Regions from separate parts of the Parabacteroides sp. AF19-14 genome, predicted to be linked through region 3. Evidence: riboswitches for the same ligand, from Rfam matches in the RefSeq annotation. Region 3 holds a riboswitch; each other region holds the start of a gene.
What was found. Region 3 has a riboswitch for thiamine pyrophosphate ahead of thiD (bifunctional hydroxymethylpyrimidine kinase/phosphomethylpyrimidine kinase). Riboswitches for the same ligand answer to the same signal wherever they lie in the genome.

Region 1 (4,807 bases), on a different contig from region 3:
TAATTCAAGCGGGCCTGCTCGAAATCCTTGGCGGATACGATCTTATCGCCTACCAAGGCTTGCATACGCTCGTATTCCTTTTTCGCCGTCTCATAAGCGAATTTAGCCCTTGCCGCCACGTCTCCATCCGAGAGGGCGTTGGAAGCGATACTCAACACGGCCTGTCCCTTGCGTACCGCCGTACCATCCACGAATGGCAAGCTACCAAACGAGATCACGCCGGGGACGGTAGCGACGATCACGGACTCCTCCCCTTGCGCTGCCATTACTCGTCCGCTCGTCTTAATCACATCCGTGAAAGGAGCGGGATTAACCGTTACGGTCTGCAAACCAACGGCCTCGGCTAAGGCTTTCTTAAAGACAATCTCGCCGGGATGGGTACCACCAGCCTCATGCTCATGGTCATGGCCTTCGTGTTCATGTCCCTCATGATCATGATCGTGATCGTGATCCTCACCTTCATGCTCATGGTCGTGAGCCTCTAATTCATGATTATGCTCATCGTGTCCGGCTTGCGACGCATTTCCCGCACAACCGGCAAACAGGTAAGCGCACATCGCACCTACCAAATATATTTTCTTCATTGTGTAAAAAATCTTGATATCGTTAATAATAAATAGATAGGGGCAAGTCTGTCCTCACCCACTCTCACAAACGAGGTATCAAGACATAGGAGGGGCACGAAGTCCCGAGGCACTCACTATCCAAGTGTCGTGCAGCGACTCAATGTAGGGGGCGTTCTCGTGATCAAGGAGCTGTCCGCAAAACGCCGGTTCAGGTGGATAAATGTAATCAAATAAGACGAGTAACGGCATCAGATGTATATCCACATCTCCATCCATAAAATGAGAAATATGCGTACTGAAATAGGCCAAGTTATGCCCGTCGCAACCGCAATCATGCGTATCAGTGCTTTTATCGCCATGCGCTTGCTCCGCGGTCAAGGATTGATAACAAGGCATCCCGTCCCGGTGATGATGGTGAGGGATAACCACAGAAAGCAATGCCAAGATGCCGGCCATCAGCACCACGTATTGTACAACCCTCTGTTTCATTTTCTCACGCATGGCACAAAGATAAGGATATTTTTCCGTTTTTTACATGAATGTTGTAAGTTTGCGGTAAATAAAAAGATAGATGAAGTTTGGAGTAAATAAAAAGGTATTATTATATACCGCCGGTTGCGTATGGATTTTCGCCGGTATCAATATCTTACGCATCGGTATCGTCACATGGTTAAACGATACCCATTATTGGTTATTCAAGATCGGGGAAGCGACCATCGTTTTCTTACTTTTCTTCAATTTGGTCTTTAAACGGCTTTTCTATAAACATTCCGAACGGATCTCCCGGAAAAACGGGAAACATTGCCCGTTCTCTTTCTTCGACGTGAAAGGTTGGATTATCATGATCTTCATGATCGCTTTCGGGATCACGATCCGTGCGCTCCATTTACTGCCGAATTCTTTCATTTCTGTATTCTATACGGGATTATCCACGGCGTTGATCATAACGGGATTCTTATTCTTGAGACAAGGAAAAACCGTTGGGAATTGAGAATTGAAAATTAAAGATACAACAATCAATAATTTTCAATTCTCAATTCTCAATTTTCAATTCCCAAGTTTTTCGCAGATCAACTCAGCAGCCTTCTTGCCGCTCATCAGCATGCCGCCAAAGATCGGTCCCATACGGAAGCTACCGCTTACGCCGTTAGCGGCCATACCGGAAACGAATAATCCCGGGTAGATCTCCTTCGTGTTCTCCACCGTCGTCTGCTCACCCAGCTCCACATTCAAGGAACGCTCGCCGATCACGCCTCCGGTCGGTGTATTCAATTGGATATCATTCTTACGGGCTACCACACGGGCAATCTCGCAATCATGCCCCGTACCTTCCAAGACAGCCTTTGCCATGATCGTCAACGGATCCACGTGCATCCCCTCACGGATTACCGGAGCCCAGTTCACTACCACACCGGCTACGGCATCGTTATGAAACACCACGTCCTCTACCGAATAGCAGTTAAAGATCGTAGCGCCCGCCTTCGTCGCCTGATAAATCAAAGCGGAAGTGGTATGTACCGAATCCATGATATACGTGCCGTTAGCACCTTCCTTATAGCTTACGCCCAATTCCTTGATGATCGGCATAGCCTCTTCCTGCACCACGATATCGTTGAACATCATAGCGCCGCCCCACATACCTCCACCGGGAGCCAGCTTACGATCAAACAACGCCACCTTCTTACCGGCTTTCGCCAAGAAATAAGCGGCTACGATACCGGAAGGTCCCCCACCCACGATCGCTACATCCACAGACAAGTTGCTCTTCAACTTCTCGAAGTAAGAGTCAATGATTCCACTTGAAACAATCTGTTCCATCTTAATAACTAATTAAAGTTTAAACATCAGGGAGCACATAGAGGTAACGCCCCCTTTATTTCCTAGTTCTACCTTATTTTCCCTTCGCCGGCATTACCCGGATCAGGTTCGATGGGTATAATCTCAGCCCGTATGACTCGGGCACCCCTATGTGAAAAGTCGGGGGCAAATGTACAAAAAATTAGTATATATGTACTCAACAGAGCCATAAAAGGCAAAAAACGCTCAGACAAACAAAATGTAAAAAGTTTAGTCTTCTTCCGACCAGTCATCAGACCAACCGAATTCTTTATCCCGGAATAATTCAGCTAATCCCGAAATCTGCTTGAACCGAAGTAACTCATTTTTATCCATTCCAATATTACGCATGATCCACTTATCAGACATCCCCGATTTGACCAACTCCGTAACAATCTCCGTCATAAGTTCCAAGTTGTGCATCCCTCGAGCCCTGTTATGGCGAATGGTTGAAGCCATTCGGTTTGAAATATCTTTCTCAATCACCGTTACAGGCAACATTCCTTTCTCACGATCATAAATCCTTTGAGATTGCTTCATAACCAGATAACGATGATAACCATCTACTATCTCATATAAATCATACTCTTCTAGATAATAACAGACGCAAGGCATCGTATAGCCATCCTCCCAAATGGAAAGTTCCAATAATCGCATTTCCGGTGGTGCCATGATATTAGGGTTATAGCTGTTGGCTACAATTTTTTCTATAGGGACAGCCCTAACACCATATGCCGGACTAACAAAGTTTCCCATGCTTATAAAAATTATATTTGTCCATTACTTCTTTTCTCATATCCCTCTCTCGTTTTGTCTGGGAAAAACCCATATACTTACATGTATGATCGTTTTTCAAAATACAAACACACATACGTTTGTAAGTAGGGATTTCTTTAAACTCGGGTATATTGATATCATCGATATACTCCATCCGTACCGGTTTCTTATCCGTATGGTAAGCGGTACATTCTTCCACAATGATAGGAATATTAGCCGCCCGTAACTTAGCGATAGTCTCCTCACTGAGGCATCCTCCTTTTTCTCTCCAGAATTTACGGCTGACTCTTAACTTATTCAAATAGTTCTCACAAGTTTCTTCGGGTAAGGTATTTAGGAGAAAATACATATATTTCTCCCAAGAGAACCCGGCTGGGCACTTGATAGCCCTCCATCCCATAGCGGAGGTATTCCCATATATACCGGCAAAGCCAACACCGTTTACACGTCCAACCATCCGTCCCCACATGTCGGGATCGACAACTTTGTAAATGAACAGTGTGGATATCGCTTGGGATATGAATGGGCTCGCCACACGTTGCCGGGACAAAGGCACCCCTGCTTGATAATACAAATCATACAAATGATTATATGGCCAACCGAACTTTCCATTCGCTATCCAGATATCCTGAGTTTTCCAATCATAAATAGGATATGCGTTATATATAGAATAATTCATCCTGCGAGTCCATTTATAATTAGCTAGTTTTCTGTAATTCTTATCACTATGTATGGCTCGCCACCTATTAAAACTCTCTTGGGTACGGATACCAACAAGGCAACATATACGCCGGCCCATTTTCCGTTGATACAACCAAAAAGGGAACATATTCTGAAAATCATAATCCCACATGTCCTCCTTGAAGAAGTCAAAGTCTTTCGCCCGGAGACATGAATGGGGCATCTCTCGAACCCAGATATCCCGGCACTCCTCGCTCCAAGGTCTCCAATATTGTTGAAACATAGATGTACATGTCTGGACTTTAAAAGGAACACAACAATGATAAATATCAAGGATATCGGAATTAGCGGCATAAACCTTTTCCACATATTCGGTCGTCTGGCTGTATTGAACCTCATAATCCATATGAAATACACCTAGTTTTCGTCCCGGAGCGTATCTACGAATATAATCTACACACAAATTCAACAGTACACCACTATCCTTTCCGCCGGAAAAAGAGACGTATACGTAATCGAAATAATCAAAAATGATCTTCAATCTTTTCTCTGTCGCCTCGTACACATCCATTCTTCGCATCATGACTCTACCTCCGGTAAATAATGCATTTTATCATAATTTTTCCACTCAACACATGTCTGGAACTTTTTTTGTGAGAACACTTTTACATGACGTTTATGCACAACAGCCATAAGTGAAGCTTGAGATGAAAAATCCTTTATGACTTCTTCAAGAAGTTCACTCAATACCAAAGGATCATCACCACTCACGAAATAATTGTCTATAGAGTAATAGAGATGTCCTTTTTTTACAGGCATAAAACCAACAACAGCCGTTTCATGAAAGGCTATATACCAAACGTGGCTACGAGATGTTTTAAAAGGGTAATTGTTATTTTGTCGCAAAATGGCTGGATTCATAACCAAAGGCGCGACAAGTTCATATA
Region 2 (4,807 bases), on a different contig from region 3:
TCATTACGATCTTAGGCCTGAATTCTTCCGGTATCACTGTCTTTATTTCCGCAGTCTTCTCTTCTTTCACAGAAGGAGCCTCTTTCTGCGCACGATCCGCCGCAAAATTACGATCTTTCTCAGGCAGATCCTTTCCAAACTCTTTTACGAGCAAAGCATACTGTTCATCACTGATCCTCGTGTTGGGATTATCCTCAACCGAGAACCCATTCCGGTGCAGGAACTCAACCACCGTGTTGATTCCCACGTTCAATTTTCTCTGTACTTGAATTAATTTTATAGGCATATCTAACTTTGTCGTAATACTTATTCGTTACCTTCATCTTCAAATTCCGCGGATAAGATAGCTAAAAGATCGTCCACGGTCTGCTCTTCCAGATCGGCACGTTCAATAATCTCATTGCGGTTCATAGCAAGGACGCTCTTCGCCGTATAGCATCCTATATTCTTCAGTGCGTCGATCACCCAGCTGTCGATCTCGTCGGAGAACTCATCCAAGTAGATATCCTCCTCGTCCGCTCCTTCGATATCACGGAATACGTCAATCGTATACTCAGTCAACATACAAGCCAACTTAATATTCAGACCACCCTTACCGATCGCTAAAGAAACCTCCTCCGGACGTAGATAAACCTCAGCTTTCTTTTCTTCCTCATTTACACGGATAGAAGAGATCTTAGCCGGGCTTAAAGCACGCTGGATAAACAAAGAGAGATTTGAGGTGTAATTAATCACATCAATGTTCTCGTTTCTCAACTCGCGAACGATTCCGTGAATACGAGAGCCTTTCATACCTACGCAAGCACCCACCGGGTCAATACGGTCATCGTATGACTCGACAGCCACTTTGGCACGCTCTCCCGGGATACGGGCGATCGCCTTGATCGTAATCAAGCCGTCATTAATCTCCGGAACCTCCAACTCGAACAACCGCTGCAAGAAGACCTTATCCGTACGGGAAAGAAGGATCTTCGGGTTGTTATTATAGTTATCCACACGTTGAACGATCGCACGTACGGTCTCTCCCTTACGATAGAAATCGGTCGGGATTTGCTCGGATTTCGGCAGTAGCAACTCATTACCATCGTCATCCAGCAACAGGATTTCTTTCTTCCACACCTGATAAACCTCAGCGGCGATGATGTGGCCGATTTTATCCTTATACTTAGCGTACAAGCTGTCTTTCTGCAATTCAAGTATCTTTGAAGCCAAAGTCTGGCGCAAGTTTAAGATCGCACGACGTCCGAAGTCCGCGAAATGCACCTCGTCGGTCACTTCCTCGCCCACCTCACAGTCGGCGTCGATTTTACGGGCCTCCGTCAACGTAAGCTGCAAGTTCTCATCCTCCAATTCATCATCAGCCACAACCGTACGGTTTCTCCAGATCTCGAAATCACCTTTCTCAGGATTGATAATCACGTCATAGTTCTCATCCGTGCCAAACATCTTGGCGATCACGTTGCGGAACGAATCTTCCAAAACGCTAATCATCGTATCTTTATCGATATTCTTCAACTCCTTGAACTCCGCAAGGGTGTCAATCATACTGATTGTTTCCTCTTTCTTGGCCATAATCTTACTTGAATCTTATTAAGTATTTTGTATATTTTATTTCATCAAATGTATACGACTCATCCTCTATCACGGTTACCTTCCGCTTAGCGCCCTCCGGTTTCACCTTCTTCTCAACAGAGACAACCACACCGTTCTCGTCGGCAGATTTCAACACACTTGTCAGCTTCGAGCCGTTTTTCAACAGCATCTCCACCTCGTTTCCGATGTTCTTGACGTATTGGCGAAGTACCTTAAAAGGAGAAGTAATGCCGGCGGAGCCAACCTCCAGCTCATAGTCCTCAACGTCACGATCCAGATGCTCCTCCAAATACCGGCTCAACTCAGCGCAATCATCAATGCTTACCGCTTCATCGTTATCAATTTCAACGACTATCAGGTTCCCCGGTTTAATCACTACGTCTACTAAATAATTGCTTGAAGAGGCTAGTTTTTCCTCTACTAATTGGCTTACCACTTTCTTTTCTATCATACACATATCTGTTAAGAACAAAAGAAGGGGACTGCCCGCCCCCTCCTCAACTTCACTTAATCGCCCGCAAATATACAAAAAATCAATGAGTTCTCAAAATATCCTCATCTTTTTGCAGAAAAAATTAATACGACACAAACCGGATTACGATCGATAGTAATCAGAATTAATATCTATAGAAATCCGATTTACCATTGATAGTAATATTTATTAACACTTTTATGCCTATCTTTGCTGCCGAATACGAAGGGGTGCTCGCAAAATCCTTCATGAAAGGAGCGGGCTGAGATCATACCCATAGAACCTGTACAGGTAATGCTGTCGTAGGGATTCATGCTTCTCCGATCCTTTCTATTCATCTATTTAGTTTTAAAGCAAAAAGATGAAAAGATGAAAAATGTATTGGTTATCTTGGCCGGCTCCTTGCTGGCTACAACCGCCAAGGCACAAATGCCCAGTCCGGTCGACTCCTTGAAAATCTCAAAAGACGTATCTTTAGATGAAGTGGTTATTACCGCTACCAAAGTCGGGAAAGAGACCCCGGTAGCTTATAGCGACATCTCCAAACAAGAACTAAGCAGCCGGAACAACGGGCAAGGTATCCCATTCCTTATCTCCCAATCCCCGTCTGTTATCATGACCTCGGATGCCGGAACGGGTATCGGTTACTCCGGTTTTCGTATCCGGGGTACAGATGCGAACCGTATCAATATCACGATCAATGGCGTACCGGTTAATGACTCCGAGTCTCATACCGTATTCTGGGCTAATATGGCCGATATAGCTTCCTCGGTAGAATCGATCCAGATCCAACGAGGCACCGGAACCTCTACGAACGGAGCTGCGGCTTTTGGCGCTACGGTCGCCATGCAGACCGAGAAACCGTCCTTAAAGCCTTACGGCGAATATTCCGTATCAGCAGGTTCTTTCGGTACGCTGAAACATACGGTAAAAGGCGGCACCGGATTACTTTACGATCATTTCGCTTTCGACGCCCGCTACTCCAATATCCGTAGCGACGGCTTTATCGATCGTGCCTCCGCCCGTATGAGTTCTTACTATGCCTCCGCCGCTTTCTATGCCGATAATACATTGATTAAATTCCAAGCCTTCGGGAACAGCGAGAAGACCTATCAAGCATGGAACGGTGTTCCGTCTTATTTACTTGACACAGATCGTAGCTATAATCCATGCGGAGAATATGAGGAAGATGGAGTGAAGAAGTTTTATAACAATCAGACGGATAATTATTGGCAACACAACTACCATTTAATGGCCAGCCAGCGTATCGGAGATTTCTGGAATATGAACCTGACCCTTCATTACACCGATGGTAACGGATATTACGAGGATTATAAATCGAAAGCCAAATTCAGCAGTTATAAACTACCGGAATATATCGATCCGGAGGGTAATACCGTAAAAAAGACGGACCTTGTGCGCCGTAAATGGCTCGACAATTATTTCTATGGAGCCGTTTATAGCGCAAACTATCAACGTGACAATACCCGCCTTACGCTGGGAACCGCCGTCAACAACTATGTAGGCGATCATTTTGGCCGGGTAATGTGGACCAAAAGCGCAAACGTCTTGCCACAACCGGATTACGAATATTATCGCAATACCGGTAAGAAATTAGACTACAACGCATACGCTAAATTGACTCAACGTCTTTCCCCTCTTTTCACCGGCTATCTGGACTTACAATACCGTGGGATCCATTACACCATTAAGGGAAACGATGACAAAGCCGGGGAAGGACTGGACATTCGTAAGAACTGGAACTTCTTCAACCCGAAAGCCGGAATAAACTTCCATAACAATGGCCATAACGCCTTCGTCTCTTTCTCCGTCGCTAACCGGGAACCGAACCGTGACAATTTCACGGAGGCAGGCCCCGAGGAACGTCCTACCCACGAGACCTTATATGATTACGAGGCCGGTTATAGTTTTGGTAACGACCGTTTCCGGTTTGGAGCCAATCTCTATTTCATGGATTACAACAACCAATTGATCCTGACCGGCAAGATCAGCGAGATCGGCGAGGCCCTCACTTCCAATATAAAGGATAGTTACCGAATGGGTATCGAGCTTACCGGAGGTGTACAAATCACCTCTTGGCTGAATTGGAGCGCGAACGTAACCCTCAGCCAAAATAAAATCAAGCATTTCGTGGAATACGTGGATAATTGGGATACCGGAGGACAAGAGATCAATGATCTAGGCACAACGAATATAGCTTTCTCACCCAATCTAATAGCGAACAGCATGTTCGATTTCGTTTACAAAGGGTTTATCGCGAGTTTCAACTCACAAATAGTAGGCCGCCAATACATAGACAATTCAAGCAGCAAGGATCGTTCCATCGATCCCTACTTTATCAATAGCCTACGTATCGGTTACGCCTTCCAGCCTAAGTTCATGAAAGAAATAACCCTAGACGTGACTATCAACAACCTCTTCAACGAGAAGTACGAGACCAACGCATGGGTATACTCGTATATCGAAAACGGCACACGTAAAAAGGATGACGGTTATTTCACCCAAGCCGGCACGAACGCCATGGCCAGGATCACCTTCAAATTCTAACTTAATTTTCAATTATCAATTATCAATTACTAAAATGGTTTGGCTAGAATACTTCGGAGTAATAACCGGTCTGCTCTATCTCTTTCTAGAGATTAAACAACATAAGGGCATGTGGGTGGTGGGATTCCTCACCTCCCTCGTGTATGTCTTTGTCTTCCTGTCCGCTAAGATTTA
Region 3 (4,807 bases):
GTTATCATAAACAATTACATAAAGACTCCATACGGGCCAACAAAAGGATCTGGTGGTCTATCCTTGGCGGACCGTCTTACACGCCGGAAGCCTCCTTTGGCGTAGGTGGCGCGGTTTTGGCTAGCTTTCGCTTAAACAAGAATGATACGATATCCCAACGATCGTTTATCCCTGCGGGATTTAACATCACCTTAAACGGGACGTTCGTTTTTGCCGGTGCTGGTACCTTATTCTTCAACGAGAATCGCTTCCGTATTTATATCAGTTACGGTTATCGGAACGAACCTTCGCATTATTTCGGGAAAGGCTATGAGACGATCGAGCAAATCGAGAAGAGCGACTCGACAACGAAATTCCATAAGAGTTCTTTCCAACTATATCCCCGTTTCGTATGGGAAGTTAGGCCTCATTTATATACGGGTCCTCTTTTTGATATTAATTTCAGCAAATCAGATGATATCAACCCGGTGATGGCCGAAGATCCTTATTTCAATAAGTTCAAACGAGATTATGTCAATATCGGTGTCGGCGGCTTGATTCAATACGATACACGAAATGACGTGGCGACCCCAAGTTCCGGTATGTTACTAAGCGCGATCGCTAAAGTGTATGGAAAGTATTTAGGCGGTGCATATAATTATGAGATGTTCGAGTTAGAATACCGCCAGTTCCAGCAAGTATTTCGTCCTCGTAGCACCTTGGCATGGATCGCCAAGACACAAATCGGTGTGGGAAACGTTCCTTTTACGGAGCTTCCTTCGTTTGGCTCTCCTTTCGATCTTCGCGGATACTATTGGGGCAAGTACCGTGACAAGACCATGGCGTATGGGATTCTGGAGTATCGTCATATGTTCGGCAGCGTGGAGAAATATAAGAGCGGTAATTTCTGGGCGAAGTGTGGTTTTGTTGGCTGGGTCGGCACGGGTACGATCGGAAACGCTCCTATCGTAGACTGGAATAAATGGAAGTTCAACTACGGCGTAGGCTTACGTATCCAAATGCAACCCGGCAAGAACTTCCGCCTAGACGTAGGCAAAGACCCGAACCAAAAAGGGATGGCGGTTTATATGAATATGACGGAAGCCTTCTAAAACCAGAAGGCTCCCGTCTACGATTTATGGAAGTATAACCTTGCGTTAAAATTATTGTTTAAAAGCCGGAAATATCTTAATATCGATTTTTTTCACTAAGTTTGCGTCGTCGAAGGGGTGCCATACTATATGGGCTGAGATCATACCCTTACTACTTGATGCGGGTAATGCCGCCGTAAGAAAAACGAATGTTAGATGGATAAAAATGAAATGTACCGTTATCCGGTAGTTTTAACGATCGCGGGCTCTGATAGTGGCGGTGGTGCCGGAATACAAGCGGATATTAAGACTTTTTCCTCGCTGGGGGTTTTTGGAGCCTCGGCGATAACGGCTATAACCGCTCAAAACACACAGGGAGTGCGAGGGATCCAAGCGATCTCTCCCGAGATTTTGAGAGGACAAATCGAAGCTATTCTTGAGGATTTCATCGTAGATGCCGTAAAAATAGGGATGCTACATAACAAGGATGCCGTAAAGGTCGTATCTGAAACTTTATCTTCCTTCCAACAGACTTCTATCATTTTAGATCCAGTGATGATATCCACGAGCGGAAGTAAATTATTGGAGGATGACGCCATCCGAACCATCATTGATGAGTTGTTCCCTAAAGCGACACTGCTTACTCCGAATATTCCCGAGACGGAATATCTTTCCGGTATAAAAATCAATAACGAGGCGGATATCTTACTTGCCGCCCGGAAATTGCAGGAAAAAGGATGTAACGCTCTATTGATCAAGGGGGGGCATATTCCCGGAGTAGAAACGGTGGATCGGTTATTTATCAATGAGAATAATCCGATTTGTCTGGTCTCGCCAACAGTGGAGACCTTCAATACCCATGGAACGGGCTGTACGCTATCGTCCGCCATCGCCGCTTATATGGCACTCGGCCATTCATTGGTGGAAGCCGTACGATTAGCCAAGGAATATATGAATAACGCGCTCGTTCACGGGGCAAATGTATGCATGGGAAAAGGGCACGGACCTGTAAACCACTTCTTCTCACCCTCTGCCCTTCATAAAATCCGATGGAATCATGAATAAGCTGGTCGTAATTACTACACCTTATTTTTTCGCGGATGAAGCTTCTTTGATCGAACTTCTATTTGCGGAAGGAATGTCTCGTTTACATCTACGTAAACCGGATTGTAAACGTGATGAATTGGAGGGCTTATTGGATAACATCTCTCCGGCCTATTACGACAGGATCGTTCTTCATGATTGGTTTACCTTGGCAGAAGAAAGGGCTTTAGGAGGAGTCCATTTGAACAAGAGGAACCCGGAAGCTCCACCTTTATATAAAGGCAGTATAAGTCGTTCTTGCCATAGTCTGGAAGAGATTATCGAGTATAAACCGGTATGCGACTATGTATTCCTTAGTCCGATCTTTCAGAGTATATCCAAAGAAGGATATGGTAGCGGATTCCCCTTAGATGGATTGCGAAATGCGAAGGGCATCATCGATGATAAGGTGATCGCCTTGGGAGGAATCTGCTTACAAACAATAACGAAATTAAGAGATATCCCCTTCGGCGGTGTCGCCGTTCTCGGGGCCCTTTGGGGAAACGATCCCTCCCTTCTTGTTGCGGATCAACTCATAAAACAATTCAAACGATTACAAGTATGGCCTTAAATTATTATTTCGGATATGATGAGAATGGAAGAGTCGGTCGGAGAACAACCGGATTACGCCCTCCTTTTGGTGGGAGTAACCGCTTGATGTTTATAACGCATCGTACACCTAAATATACGGAATGCGACGAGGTACGCATGGCAATCCAAGGAGGATGTTCGTGGATACAATTGCGTATGAAAGACGGGATCTATGAGGATACCGTACGTAAATGTGCCACTATCTGCGCGGACGAATGTGAGCGAATCGTGGATTTCTGCGTAAACGATGATCTGGAAGCCGCCGTGACATGTGGCGCTACGGCTTGTCATCTAGGCAAGAATGACATTCCCTTGGATATCGCTTGGGAAGTACTGAAAGACAAGTTGGACTCCAATGCCATCTTCTATATCGGGGCTACGGCTAACACGTTCGAGGATATCCGGCTGGCCGTAGAACGAGGCGCCTCGTATATCGGACTAGGGCCGTATCGCTTTACAGGTACCAAGAAGAATTTGAGTCCCATCTTAGGTTTGGAAGGTTATCGTAAAATTATCGTTCAATGTAAGGAGGCTGGCATTGATATTCCTATCTTCGCGATAGGTGGTATTACGCTGGAAGACGTAGGCCCTTTGATGGAGACGGGTATAACCGGAATCGCTGTTTCGGGCGCGATTATCAATGCCCCCGATCCCGTGGAGGAAACCCGCCGGTTTATAGAGGAAATCAATAAGTACTAAACTAAATACATATGGCTACTAAAAAGAATATGCGTATTTCCTATCCGTCCTCGGAAAAGATTTATGTCCCGGGCGAGATCAATAAGATCAAGGTTGGTATGCGTAAGATTAAATTGTTGGACACGGTAACCTTGGATGAGCATGGAGAGCGAATCTTCAAGAAGAACAATCCGGTAATCGTTTACGATACGAGCGGCCCGTATTCCGATCCCAAGATATCGATTGATATCGCTAAAGGACTTCCTCGTATACGTGAGGAGTGGTACGGTAAGCGTAAAGATGTGGTTCAATTGCCGGAATTGACTTCCGCTTATGGCCGTGAGCGATTGGCGGACGCGAGTCTGGATTCCCTGCGTTTCCCCAAGCGATACTTGCCTTTCCGGGCTAAAGAGGGTAAGAATATCACCCAGATGTATTATGCGAAGAAGCGCATTATCACTCCGGAAATGGAGTACGTGGCGATTCGTGAGAACCAGCAAATCGAGGCTTTGGGACTGAAGTCGTATATCACGCCGGAGTTCGTCCGCAAGGAAATCGCCGCCGGTCGCGCGATCATCCCGGCGAATATCAATCACCCGGAAGCCGAGCCGATGATTATCGGTAAGAAGTTCTTGGTAAAGATCAATACCAATATCGGCAACTCCGCTCTTTCCTCCGGTATCGACGAGGAGATCGAGAAGGCGATATGGAGTTGTAAATGGGGCGGAGACACGTTGATGGATCTCTCTACCGGCGATAATATCCATGAGACGCGCGAGTGGATTATCCGTAACTGCCCGGTTCCGATGGGTACGGTTCCTATTTATCAAGCCTTGGAGAAGGTGAATGGTAAGGTAGAGGACCTTTCTTGGGAGATCTATCGGGATACGTTGATCGAGCAGGCGGAACAGGGCGTGGATTATTTCACGATCCACGCGGGTTTGTTGCGTAAACATGTGGAGCTGACGGCGACTCGCCTGACGGGGATTGTCTCCAGAGGCGGATCTATCATGGCTAAATGGATGCAGCTTCATGACGAGGAAAACTTCCTGTACACACATTTCGCCGAAATCTGCGAGATACTAAAGGCATATGACGTGGCGGTCTCTATCGGAGACGGGCTTCGCCCCGGTTCTATCTATGACGCGAACGACGCGGCACAATTCGCCGAGCTTCACACGATGGGAGAACTGACGAAAATAGCTTGGGAGCAGTTCGTACAAGTGATTATCGAAGGCCCGGGCCATGTTCCCATGAATAAGATTCATGAGAATATGAAGGAACAACAGTATGCCTGCCATGGAGCGCCGTTCTATACGTTGGGCCCGTTGACGACCGATATCGCTCCTGGATACGATCATATCACGTCGGCTATTGGTGGCGCG

Region 1: another riboswitch for thiamine pyrophosphate. It lies ahead of DWX33_RS09870 (sulfide-dependent adenosine diphosphate thiazole synthase); the one in region 3 lies ahead of thiD (bifunctional hydroxymethylpyrimidine kinase/phosphomethylpyrimidine kinase).
Region 2: another riboswitch for thiamine pyrophosphate. It lies ahead of DWX33_RS11160 (TonB-dependent receptor); the one in region 3 lies ahead of thiD (bifunctional hydroxymethylpyrimidine kinase/phosphomethylpyrimidine kinase).

The regions. Positions count from the first base shown of each region.
Region 1 is NZ_QTMJ01000008.1:11,571-16,377, forward strand. Features, by position in the region: gene DWX33_RS09855 (efflux RND transporter periplasmic adaptor subunit) at 1-584, opposite strand, end outside; gene DWX33_RS09860 (DUF6769 family protein) at 663-1,067, opposite strand; gene DWX33_RS09865 (hypothetical protein) at 1,138-1,557, shown strand; gene DWX33_RS09870 (sulfide-dependent adenosine diphosphate thiazole synthase) at 1,614-2,384, opposite strand; TPP riboswitch at 2,447-2,543, opposite strand; gene DWX33_RS09875 (ParB/RepB/Spo0J family partition protein) at 2,634-3,158, opposite strand; gene DWX33_RS09880 (DUF3440 domain-containing protein) at 3,142-4,443, opposite strand; gene DWX33_RS09885 (hypothetical protein) at 4,440-4,807, opposite strand, start outside.
Region 2 is NZ_QTMJ01000009.1:146,856-151,662, forward strand. Features, by position in the region: gene infB (translation initiation factor IF-2) at 1-286, opposite strand, end outside; gene nusA (transcription termination factor NusA) at 307-1,572, opposite strand; gene rimP (ribosome assembly cofactor RimP) at 1,577-2,044, opposite strand; TPP riboswitch at 2,282-2,392, shown strand; gene DWX33_RS11160 (TonB-dependent receptor) at 2,435-4,633, shown strand; gene pnuC (nicotinamide riboside transporter PnuC) at 4,668-4,807, shown strand, end outside.
Region 3 is NZ_QTMJ01000001.1:64,224-69,030, reverse strand. Features, by position in the region: gene DWX33_RS00295 (BamA/TamA family outer membrane protein) at 1-1,091, shown strand, start outside; TPP riboswitch at 1,195-1,292, shown strand; gene thiD (bifunctional hydroxymethylpyrimidine kinase/phosphomethylpyrimidine kinase) at 1,287-2,135, shown strand; gene DWX33_RS00285 (thiamine phosphate synthase) at 2,128-2,724, shown strand; gene DWX33_RS00280 (thiamine phosphate synthase) at 2,715-3,443, shown strand; gene thiC (phosphomethylpyrimidine synthase ThiC) at 3,455-4,807, shown strand, end outside.